Shumkonia mesophila: one gene and its partners. The protein of the gene in region 1 interacts with the protein of each later gene in a pairwise test. Links are inferred from orthologs where the notes say so. Each region holds a gene or a part of one and is shown in the gene's direction. Other genes may lie near its edges. The genes, in order: ileS, ODR01_RS16035 and ODR01_RS00475.

Region 1 (3,487 bases):
CTATGCGACCCGCATCGGTATCGAGGACAACGGCAGGACGGTCTGGCACGACGGCGTCGCCAACCTCGGCTACCGGCCGACTTTCGCCGGCGCCGACATCGGCCTTGAGGCGCATATCTTCGATTTTTCCGGCGATCTTTACGGGCGGCGTGTGCGGGTCGCCCTCGTCGACTTTTTGCGGCCGGAACAGAAGTTCGACGGCCTTGAGCAACTGAAGAAGCAGATCGCCGAGGACAGCGAACGGGCCCGCAGGATCTTGGCGCGGCCGTAAAATGCTTTATAACGCCACGTAACGCGGCCCCCGTCGGGGCGCGGCAATCAGCGAGCCATCCCATGAGCGTGAATTACAAGCCGACCATCTTTCTGCCGAAGACCGACTTCCCGATGAAAGCGGGGCTGCCCGAGCACGAGCCCGAGTTTCTGGCCCGCTGGGAGAAGATGGACATTTACGGCCGCCATCGCGAGCAGGGCAAGGACCGCGAAAAGTTTGTGCTGCACGACGGCCCGCCCTACGCCAACGGCAACATCCACATGGGAACGGCGCTCAACAAGATCCTCAAGGACGTGATTGTGCGCTCGCGCCAGATGCTGGGCTACGACGCCAATTACGTCCCCGGCTGGGACTGCCATGGCCTGCCCATCGAATGGAAGATCGAGGAGAAGTACCGGGCGGCCGGCCAGGACAAGGACCAGGTGCCGGTGGTCAAGTTCCGCCAGGAATGCCGCGAATTCGCCGCCCGCTGGATCGAGGTCCAGAAGGAGGAGTTCAAGCGCCTGGGCGGGGTCGGCGACTGGGATCATCCCTACACCACCATGGCCTTCGACGCCGAGGCCACCATCGTGCGCGAGTTCGGCAAGTTCCTGATGAGCGGGGCGCTTTACAAAGGTGCCAAGCCGGTGTTGTGGTCGGTCGAGGAGAAGACCGCGCTGGCCGAGGCCGAGGTCGAGTACTACGACCACACGTCGACCACCATCTATGTGCGCTTCCCCATCGCGAAAACCGCCGCCCAGGGACTGGACGGCGCCGCCATCGTGATCTGGACCACCACGCCGTGGACCATCCCCGGCAACCGCGCGGTCGCCTATGGGGAAGGCATCGACTACGTGGTGGTCGAGGTCAAGGCGGTGACGGAAAAGAGCTTGGCCAAGGTCGGCGAGCGCATGATCTTCGCCGAGGCGCTGGTGCCCGAGATCGCCAAGGCGGCCGGCATCGCCGAGCATGCCATCGTGCGTAGGCTCAAGGGGGGCGAGCTGGCCGGCACCGTCTGCCATCACCCATTGCATGGTCACGGCTACGAGTTCGAGGTGCCGGCGCTGCCCGCCCATTTCGTCGAGATCGACACCGGCACCGGCTTCGTGCATATCGCGCCCGGCCATGGCGCCGACGACTGGGAACTGGGCATGAAGAACGGCGTGCCGGTGCCCGAGACGGTGGACGGCGACGGCCGCTTCTTCGCCCACGTGCCGATGTTCGCCGGCAAGCATGTGTTCGACGTGAATGCCGAGGTCGTCGAGGTGCTGAAAGGGATGGGCGCGCTGCTGGCCTCGGGCACGCTGGTGCACAGCTATCCGCATTCCTGGCGTTCCAAGGCGCCGCTGATCTTCCGCAACACCGCCCAGTGGTTCATCAGCATGGAGAACACCGGGCTTCGGGATACCGCGCTCAAGGCCATCGAGACGACCCGTTTCGTGCCGGCGGCCGGCAAGACGCGGCTTTACGGCATGATCGATTCGCGGCCCGACTGGTGCGTGTCGCGCCAGCGCGCCTGGGGCGTGCCGTTGACGGTATTCGTCAATCGCATCACCGGCGAGCCGCTGCGCGACCAGAAGGTCCTGGACCGTATCGTCGCCGCCGTCGAGAAGGAGGGCGTGGACGCCTGGTTCACGGCCGACCCGGCCCGTTTCCTGGCTCCCGAGTACGACGCCAGGGACTACGAGCAGGTGACCGACATCCTGGACGTGTGGTTCGATTCCGGCTGTACCCACGCCTTCGTGCTGAAGGCGCGGCCCGACCTCAAATGGCCGGCGTCCCTCTATCTGGAAGGTTCCGACCAGCATCGCGGCTGGTTCCATTCCTCGCTTTTGGAATCCTGCGGCACCACCGGCCAGGCGCCCTACGAGGCGGTGTTGACCCACGGCTTCGTCATGGCCGAGGACGGCCAGAAGATGTCGAAATCGCTCGGCAACACCATTCTGCCGCAGGACGTGATGAAGGAACACGGTGCCGACATCCTGCGCCTGTGGGTGGTGGGGTCGGACTATTCCGAAGACCTGCGCATCGGCCCCGAGATCCTGAAACGCAATGCCGACATCTACCGGCGGCTGCGCAATACGCTGCGCTATCTCTTGGGCAACCTGAACGGCTTTACCGAGGCCGAGCGCCTGCCGGTCGATCAGATGCCCGAGCTGGAGCGCTGGATCCTGCACCGCCTGTGGGAAATGGACGGTCAACTGCGCCAAGCGTGCGCCGACTTCCAGTACCATCCGTTCTTCGGCGAATTGCACAACTTCTGCGCCGTAGACCTGTCGGCCTTCTATTTCGACGTCCGCAAGGACTCGCTTTATTGCGACGCCGCCGATTCGGTGACCCGGCGGGCGGCGCGCACCGTGCTGGACGAACTGTTCAACTGCCTGACCGCGTGGCTGGCCCCCTTCATCTGCTTCACCGCAGAAGAAGCCTGGCTGATGCGCCATCCCGGCACGGACGAGAGCGTCCATCTGCGCCAGTTCCCCACCATCCCAGCGGTGTGGCGCGACGATGCGCTGGCCGCCAAGTGGACGACGGTGCGCGACTTGAGGCGCGTGGTGACCGGCGCGCTGGAACTGGAACGCGCCGCCAAGCGCATCGGCTCCAGCCTCGAAGCCCACGTCGATGTCTTCGCGACGGCGGCGCACGTTCAGGCCATGGCCGGCGTCGATCTCGCCGAGATCGCCATCACGTCGAGCGCCGCATTGCGTGAAGGCGAGGCGCCGGCGGAAGCCTTCCGGTTGAGCGACGTCGCCGGCGTCGGTGTGGTCCCGGGCCCGGCCGATGGCAAGAAATGCGCGCGCTGCTGGAAGGTCCTGGACGACGTGGGTGCCGATTCCACCTACCCTGACGTCTGCGGCCGCTGTGCCGACGCCGTGCACAAGCATCCGGAGCCGCTGACCTGACCGGCGAAAGCGGAAACGGGAGGACGCCATGCGATCCAAGAGCGTAGTCCGGCTGGGGATTGGCATGGTGCTTCTGGTCTTTGGGCTCGATCAGGCGACCAAGTGGTGGATTCTCGAATCCGTCATGCGGCCGCCCCGCGTTCTGCCGGTGACCCCCTTCTTCAACCTGGTGATGGGGTGGAATCGCGGTGTCAGCTTCGGCATGTTCAATCAGGACAGTGCCTACAATGCCTGGATCTTCACGGGCTTGGCGCTGGTGATCGCCGCCGTGCTGGTGGTCTGGATGTGGCGGGCCGAGAGCCGGCTCGTCGGCATCGCCATCGGCCTCATCGTC
Region 2 (2,921 bases), on another replicon or contig:
GATGGGGGCCAGCCAGGCCATGGAGCAGGCGCTGGGCGTCACCGTCACCGGGCCGCTGCGCGACCTGCGCCGGCTCATCTATTGCGGCGAGTGGATCGAAAGTCACGTGCTGCATGCCGCCATGCTGCACGCCCCCGACTTCCTGGGGCTGCAGGACGCGCTGCAACTGGCCAAGGACGATCCCGAGATCGTCGAGACCGCGCTCAAGCTCAAGAAGCTCGGCAACACCATCATCGAGGTCATCGGCGGCCGGGCGGCCCATCCGATCAACCTCAAGGTTGGCGGCTTCTACCGGGCGCCGCGCAAGGAAAAGATCCGCGAGCTGATCGAGCCCCTGAAATGGGCCATCGACGCCGCCATCGGCGTGGCCAAGGTGTTCGGCGGCTTCGAGTTTCCCGATTACGAGGACGACTATACCTGCGTATCGCTGCGCCATCCTGACGAATACGCCATTCACGAGGGGCGGATCGTTTCCAACCGGGGGCTCGACATTCCGGTCGCCGACTTCCACAAGCACTTCAAGGAAGAGCACGTGCGCCATTCGAACGCATTGCACGGCATGATGATGGACGGCACCGTCTATCTGACGGGGCCGAACGCCCGCTACAACAACAATTACGCGCAGCTTTCCAAGCTGGCCAAGCGGGTCGCCAAGGACATCGGCCTCGGCAAGACCTGCAACAACCTCTACCAGAGCATCCTGGTACGCATGGTCGAGACCGTCTACGCCTGCGAGGAGGCCATCCGGCTGGCCGAGGCCTACGAGGAGCCCGACGAGTCGTGCGTGGCGGTGACGCCGCGCCGCGGCGTCGGCGCCGGTTGCACCGAGGCGCCGCGCGGCATCTGCTTCCACCGCTACGAACTGGACGACGAGGGACGCATCGTCGCCGCGCGCATCCAGGCCCCGACATCGCAGAACCAGCCGCAGATCGAGCGCGACCTGCGGGGCGTCGTGGGGGCCAATTTGCGTCTTTCGGACGAAGACCTGAAGTGGCGGTGCGAGCAGACGATCCGCAACTACGACCCGTGCATTTCGTGCGCCACGCACTTCCTCAAGTTCACCATCGATCGGGAGTAGGGGTGGCAGGCACGGGCATTCTCGTTCTCGGCATTGGCAACCGCTTCCGGCACGACGATGGCGTCGGGCCGGTGATTGCCGAGCGCCTGGAGGCCAGCGGCATTGCAACCCGGGTGGAGAGCGGCGAGGGGGCCGAGCTGATGGAGGCCTGGCAGGGCTTTCCCCACGTCGTGCTGGTGGACGCGGCCTCCTCGGGCGCGGCGGCGGGAACCCTCCATCGCTTCGAGGCGGCCGAAACCCGGCTGCCGACCGGCCTGTTTCACTATTCCAGCCATCTCTTTTCGGTCGCCGAGGCGATCGAAATGGCGCGCATCCTGGGCCGTCTGCCCGGCCGGATGACGGTCTATGGCATCGAGGGGCGCGATTTTTCCTATGGCGAGGGGCTGTCGGTCGAGGTGGCGGCGGCGGCCGACGTCGCGGAAGCCGAAATCCGTGCCCTCGTGGCGGCCGGGCGCGGCTGAAAAATCTGCTTGCATTTTTGAGCCAGGAGTTCTTTTTTCGCCCCGTCGCGGCCATCTTGGCCGGATTGGAATAAATTCTATTCTCAGAATAATGCGTGAATTCTCCTGGCAAATGTCCGATGATGGATGCATGGAAATCTTCCCGCGGATCGATGACGGTCCGGGAAGCTTGTGGTTCGCGTTCGTTCCGGCGGCGATTGCCGGCCGGTGCCGGTGAGTGAAGGGGGCGGACGTGCACGAGATGTCGCTTTGCGAGGGCGTTCTCAGGATTCTGGAAGAGCAGGCGGGCGTGCAGAACTATTCCCGCGTCCGGCGCGTGACGCTGGAGATTGGGATGCTCTCGACGGCCGTTCCGGAATCCATCGAGATGTGCTTCGGGGCGGTTACCCGCGGCACCCTGGCAGACGGGGCGGCACTTGAAATCGTTCGCACACCGGGCGAGGCGTGGTGTAAGAAGTGCGCGGCCAGCGTTCCGGTGAAGGAACGCTACACTCCCTGTCCCCGCTGTGGGGGATTCGATTTGGAGCTGCGGGCAGGCGACGGGCTGCGGATCAAGGAACTGGAGGTCGACTGATGTGCGTTACATGCGGCTGCGGGCAACCCGGCCACGACCATGACCACGATCATGCCCATCCCCACGATCATGACCATGATCACGGCCATTCCCACGACCACGATCATGGTCACGACCATGACCACGAGCACGGGCATTCCCACGAGCACGGAACGATGGGAGCCGTCCACGACGCGGCCACCAGCGAGGCCCGAATCGTTCAGATCGAGCAGGACATCCTGTCCGTCAACAACCGCTACGCCGATGCCAACCGGCGCCTTCTGGCCGGCCGCGGCGTCTTCGCGGTGAACCTGGTGTCCAGCCCGGGGTCGGGCAAGACGACGCTGCTGGTTCGCACCATTTCGGACTTGAAGGATCGCTTCCCGGTTTCGGTGATCGAAGGCGACCAGGAAACCGAGTTCGACGCCGAGCGTATCCGCAAGACCGGGGCCAAGGCCATTCAGCTCAACACCGGCAAGGGCTGCCATCTGGACGCCCACATGGTCGGCCACGCGCTGGAGGAACTGGACCCGGCCGAGGGCGGCGTGCTGTTCGTCGAGAACGTCGGCAACCTGATCTGCCCGTCGGCCTTCGACCTCGGCGAGGCCCACAAGATCGTCGTGCTGTCGGTGACCGAGGGCGAGGACAAACCGCTGAAGTATCCCGACATGTTCTTCCAGGCCGATCTGATGCTCCTCAACAAGATCGACCTGCTGCCCTACCTCAATTTCGACGTCGACAAGAGCATCGAGTTCGCCCAACGGGTCAATCCCGACATCCAGGTGATCAAGGTATCGGCGACTTCGGGCGAGGGCATGCAGGCTTGGTA
Region 3 (3,082 bases), on another replicon or contig:
TCGTGCTGGCGACACTCGTCAATCCGGCCTTCCTCAATCCCAGCAATATCGTCAACGTCCTGACGCGGTCGGCCTTCATCGGCATCATCGCCATCGGTGCGACCTTCGTCATCGCGGCCGGGGCGATCGACCTTTCGGTCGGATCCATGGCTGCCTTCATCGCCGGCGTCGCCATCATCGCGATGAACGCCCTGGTCGGCGGGGCGGGGGCAGGCGCTCTCATCGTCGCTGCCGGCATCGCCGTTTCCGTCGGCCTGGGCATCGTCGCCGGCGGCGTCAACGGCGTGCTGGTGACCAAGGGCCGCATCGAGGCTTTCATCGTCACCCTCGGCACCATGGGCATCTTCCGCTCCCTGGTCACCTACCTGGCCAACGGCGGCACACTGTCGCTGGACCCTGCGGTGCGCACGGTCTACCGGCCGCTCTATTACGGCGGCATCTTCGGGATTTCCTATCCGATCATCCTGTTTGCGCTGGTGGCGGCCGCCGGGGCGGTGATTCTCTATCGCACCCGCTTCGGCCGCTACTGCTCGGCGATCGGCTCCAACGAACAGGTGGCGCGCTATTCGGCAGTCAGCGTCAACGCAGTGAAGACGATGGCCTTCGTCATCCAGGGGCTTTGCGTCGCGCTGGCCGTGGCCATCTACGTGCCGCGCCTGGGCTCGGCCTCGGCCACCACCGGCCTCTTGTGGGAACTCGAGGCGATCGCCGCCGTGATCATCGGCGGCACCCGGCTCAAGGGCGGCTACGGGCGCATCTGGGGGACCGTCGTCGGCACCGTCACGCTGACCCTGATCGGCAACATCCTCAACCTTACCGGCGCCATCAGCGTCTACCTCAACGGCGCCATCCAGGGCGCCATCATCATCATCGCCGTGCTCCTCCAGCGAGGGAACGGCACGCGCGGAACCGGCTGAATTGCCACCGGCCGGCCGCATCACAGTACGGGGAGAAAAGCCATGTGGTTCAAATCATCGCTCGCAGCCATCGCGCTCGGCCTCGCCGCCGTCACGGCGACCCACGCGGCCGAGGAGATCAAGATGGGAGTCTCGATTCCCGCGGCCACGCATGGGTGGACGGGAGGCATCAATTTCCACGCCCAGCAGGCGAAAGAACGTCTCGAGAAGCAATACCCGAACCTCAAGATCGTGCTGGTTTCGGCGCCCGATGCCGCCCGCCAGGCGAACGACCTCGAGGATCTCGTCTCCATCCACCAGATCAAGACGCTGGTCATCCTACCGTTCGAATCCGACCCGCTGACCGATCCGGTGCGCCAGGTCAAACAGTCTGGCGTCTTCGTCACCGTCGTCGACCGCGGCCTCGGGGACCCGTCGATCCAGGACATCTACGTGGCCGGCAACAACCCGCAGATGGGCCGGATATCCGGCGAGTACATGCGCAAGCGCCTTGAAGGCAAATCCGCCAAGATCGTCGTTCTCCGGGGCATCCCGACGGTGATCGACAACCAGCGCTTCGATGCCTTCATGAAGGCGATCAAGGGCAGCGACATCGAGGTGTTGGCCTCGCAGTACGCCAACTGGAACCGCGACGACGGCTTCAAGGTGATGCAGGATTTCCTGGCGCGTTTCCCCGAGATCGACGCCGTGTGGGCGCAGGACGACGACATCTCGCTCGGCGCCATGGAGGCGATCCGCCAGGCCGGCCGCCAGGACAAACTCTTTGTTGTCGGTGGCGCCGGCATGAAGGACATCGTCAAGCGGGTGATGGACGGCGACAAGCTGATTCCGGTCGACGTCACCTATCCGCCGACCATGATCGCCGATGCCATGGAGATCACCGCGGGAAAGATGGCCGGCGGCAAGGAGACGAAGAAGGAATACATCATCGACTCCGTCCTCATCACGCCGGAGAACGCCAAGCAGTTCTACTATCCCGACTCCCCCTTCTGAGCAGGCCTGGAAGGCGGGCCGCGTGCCGGTCCGCTTTCCGGTTTCCCACCGACAAGCAAGGTTCACATGAACGGGAGTGCGAGATGAAAACGATCAAGGGACCGGCGCTTTTCCTGGCGCAGTTCGCCGGCGACGCGGCGCCGTTCAACTCGTGGGACGGCATCACGAAATGGGCCGCCGAGTGCGGCTATGTCGGGGTCCAGATCCCGGCCTGGGACGGGCGGCTCTTCGACCTGGCGAAGGCCGCCGAGTCCAAGACCTATTGCGACGAGATCAAGGGCGTGGCGGCGGCCAACGGCATTCAGGTCACCGAGCTGGCAACCCACTTGCAGGGACAGTTGGTGGCCGTCCATCCCGCCTATGACGAGGCGTTCGATGCGTTCGCCGCGCCCGAGGTGCGGGGCAAACCCGAGGCGCGGCGCGAGTGGGCGGTCGACCAGATGACGAAGGCGCTGCGGGCGTCACAGAACCTGGGAACGGTCGCTCTCGCCACTTTTTCCGGCGGCTTTGCCTGGCCATTCCTCTATCCGTGGCCGCAGCGTCCGGCCGGGCTGATCGATACCGCGTTCGGAGAACTGGCGCGCCGTTGGCGGCCCATCCTCGATGCCGCCGACAGGTGCGGCATCGACGTCTGCTACGAGATCCATCCCGGCGAGGACCTGCACGACGGCATCACCTTCGAGATGTTCCTGGAGCGGGTGGGCGGCCATCCCCGCTGCAACATGCTCTACGACCCGTCGCACTACGTGCTCCAGGCCCTCGACTATCTGGAGAACATCGACATCTACAAGGACCGCATCAAGATGTTCCACGTCAAGGACGCGGAATTCAACCCGACCGGCCGCCAGGGGGTTTATTCCGGCTACCAGCCGTGGGTCGACCGCGCCGGCCGGTTTCGCTCGCTGGGCGACGGCCACATCGACTTCGGCGCCATCTTTTCCAAGTTCGCGGCCAACGATTTCGAGGGCTGGGCGGTGGTGGAATGGGAGTGCTGCCTGAAGCATCCCGAGGATGGCGCCGTCGAGGGTGCGGCGTTCGTCAAGGACCATATCATCCGCGTCACCGAAAAGGCGTTCGACGACTTTGCCGGCGGTGGCGCCGATGAGGCGGCCAACCGGCGGCGGCTCGGCTTGTCGTAAGGAGGAGTTCAGTCATGGCGATTGAAGGACATG

The links.
Region 2: the proteins of ileS (region 1) and ODR01_RS16035 interact in binary tests that used the Escherichia coli proteins (3 or more experiments, as listed by UniProt). The link is inferred for Shumkonia mesophila from one-to-one orthologs.
Region 3: the proteins of ileS (region 1) and ODR01_RS00475 interact in binary tests that used the Escherichia coli proteins (3 or more experiments, as listed by UniProt). The link is inferred for Shumkonia mesophila from one-to-one orthologs.

Annotation. Positions count from the first base shown.
Region 1 is NZ_JAOTID010000008.1:127,322-130,808, reverse strand. What follows is about bases 21-3,353. They hold ileS (isoleucine--tRNA ligase), read left to right. Parts: upstream 21-333; coding sequence 334-3,153; downstream 3,154-3,353. Other genes in these bases: lspA (signal peptidase II), read left to right, coding at 3,182-3,353; ODR01_RS14660 (bifunctional riboflavin kinase/FAD synthetase), read left to right, coding at 21-271. In the rest of the region: more of ODR01_RS14660, read left to right, coding at 1-20; more of lspA, read left to right, coding at 3,354-3,487. UniProt on the Escherichia coli protein: Catalyzes the attachment of isoleucine to tRNA(Ile). As IleRS can inadvertently accommodate and process structurally similar amino acids such as valine, to avoid such errors it has two additional distinct tRNA(Ile)-dependent editing activities.
Region 2 is NZ_JAOTID010000010.1:14,635-17,555, forward strand. Bases 43-2,809 are described here. They hold ODR01_RS16035 (hydrogenase maturation protease), read left to right. Parts: upstream 43-1,080; coding sequence 1,081-1,539; downstream 1,540-2,809. Other genes in these bases: ODR01_RS16030 (Ni/Fe hydrogenase subunit alpha), read left to right, coding at 43-1,078; hypA (hydrogenase maturation nickel metallochaperone HypA), read left to right, coding at 1,781-2,113; hypB (hydrogenase nickel incorporation protein HypB), read left to right, coding at 2,113-2,809. Also shown: more of ODR01_RS16030, read left to right, coding at 1-42; more of hypB, read left to right, coding at 2,810-2,921.
Region 3 is NZ_JAOTID010000001.1:103,434-106,515, reverse strand. The notes cover bases 7-2,934. They hold ODR01_RS00475 (ABC transporter substrate-binding protein), read left to right. Parts: upstream 7-959; coding sequence 960-1,910; downstream 1,911-2,934. Other genes in these bases: ODR01_RS00470 (sugar phosphate isomerase/epimerase family protein), read left to right, coding at 1,994-2,934; ODR01_RS00480 (ABC transporter permease), read left to right, coding at 7-917. Outside these bases: more of ODR01_RS00480, read left to right, coding at 1-6; more of ODR01_RS00470, read left to right, coding at 2,935-3,049; ODR01_RS00465 (Gfo/Idh/MocA family protein), read left to right, coding at 3,064-3,082. UniProt on the Escherichia coli protein: Part of the ABC transporter complex RbsABC involved in ribose import. Binds ribose. Also serves as the primary chemoreceptor for chemotaxis.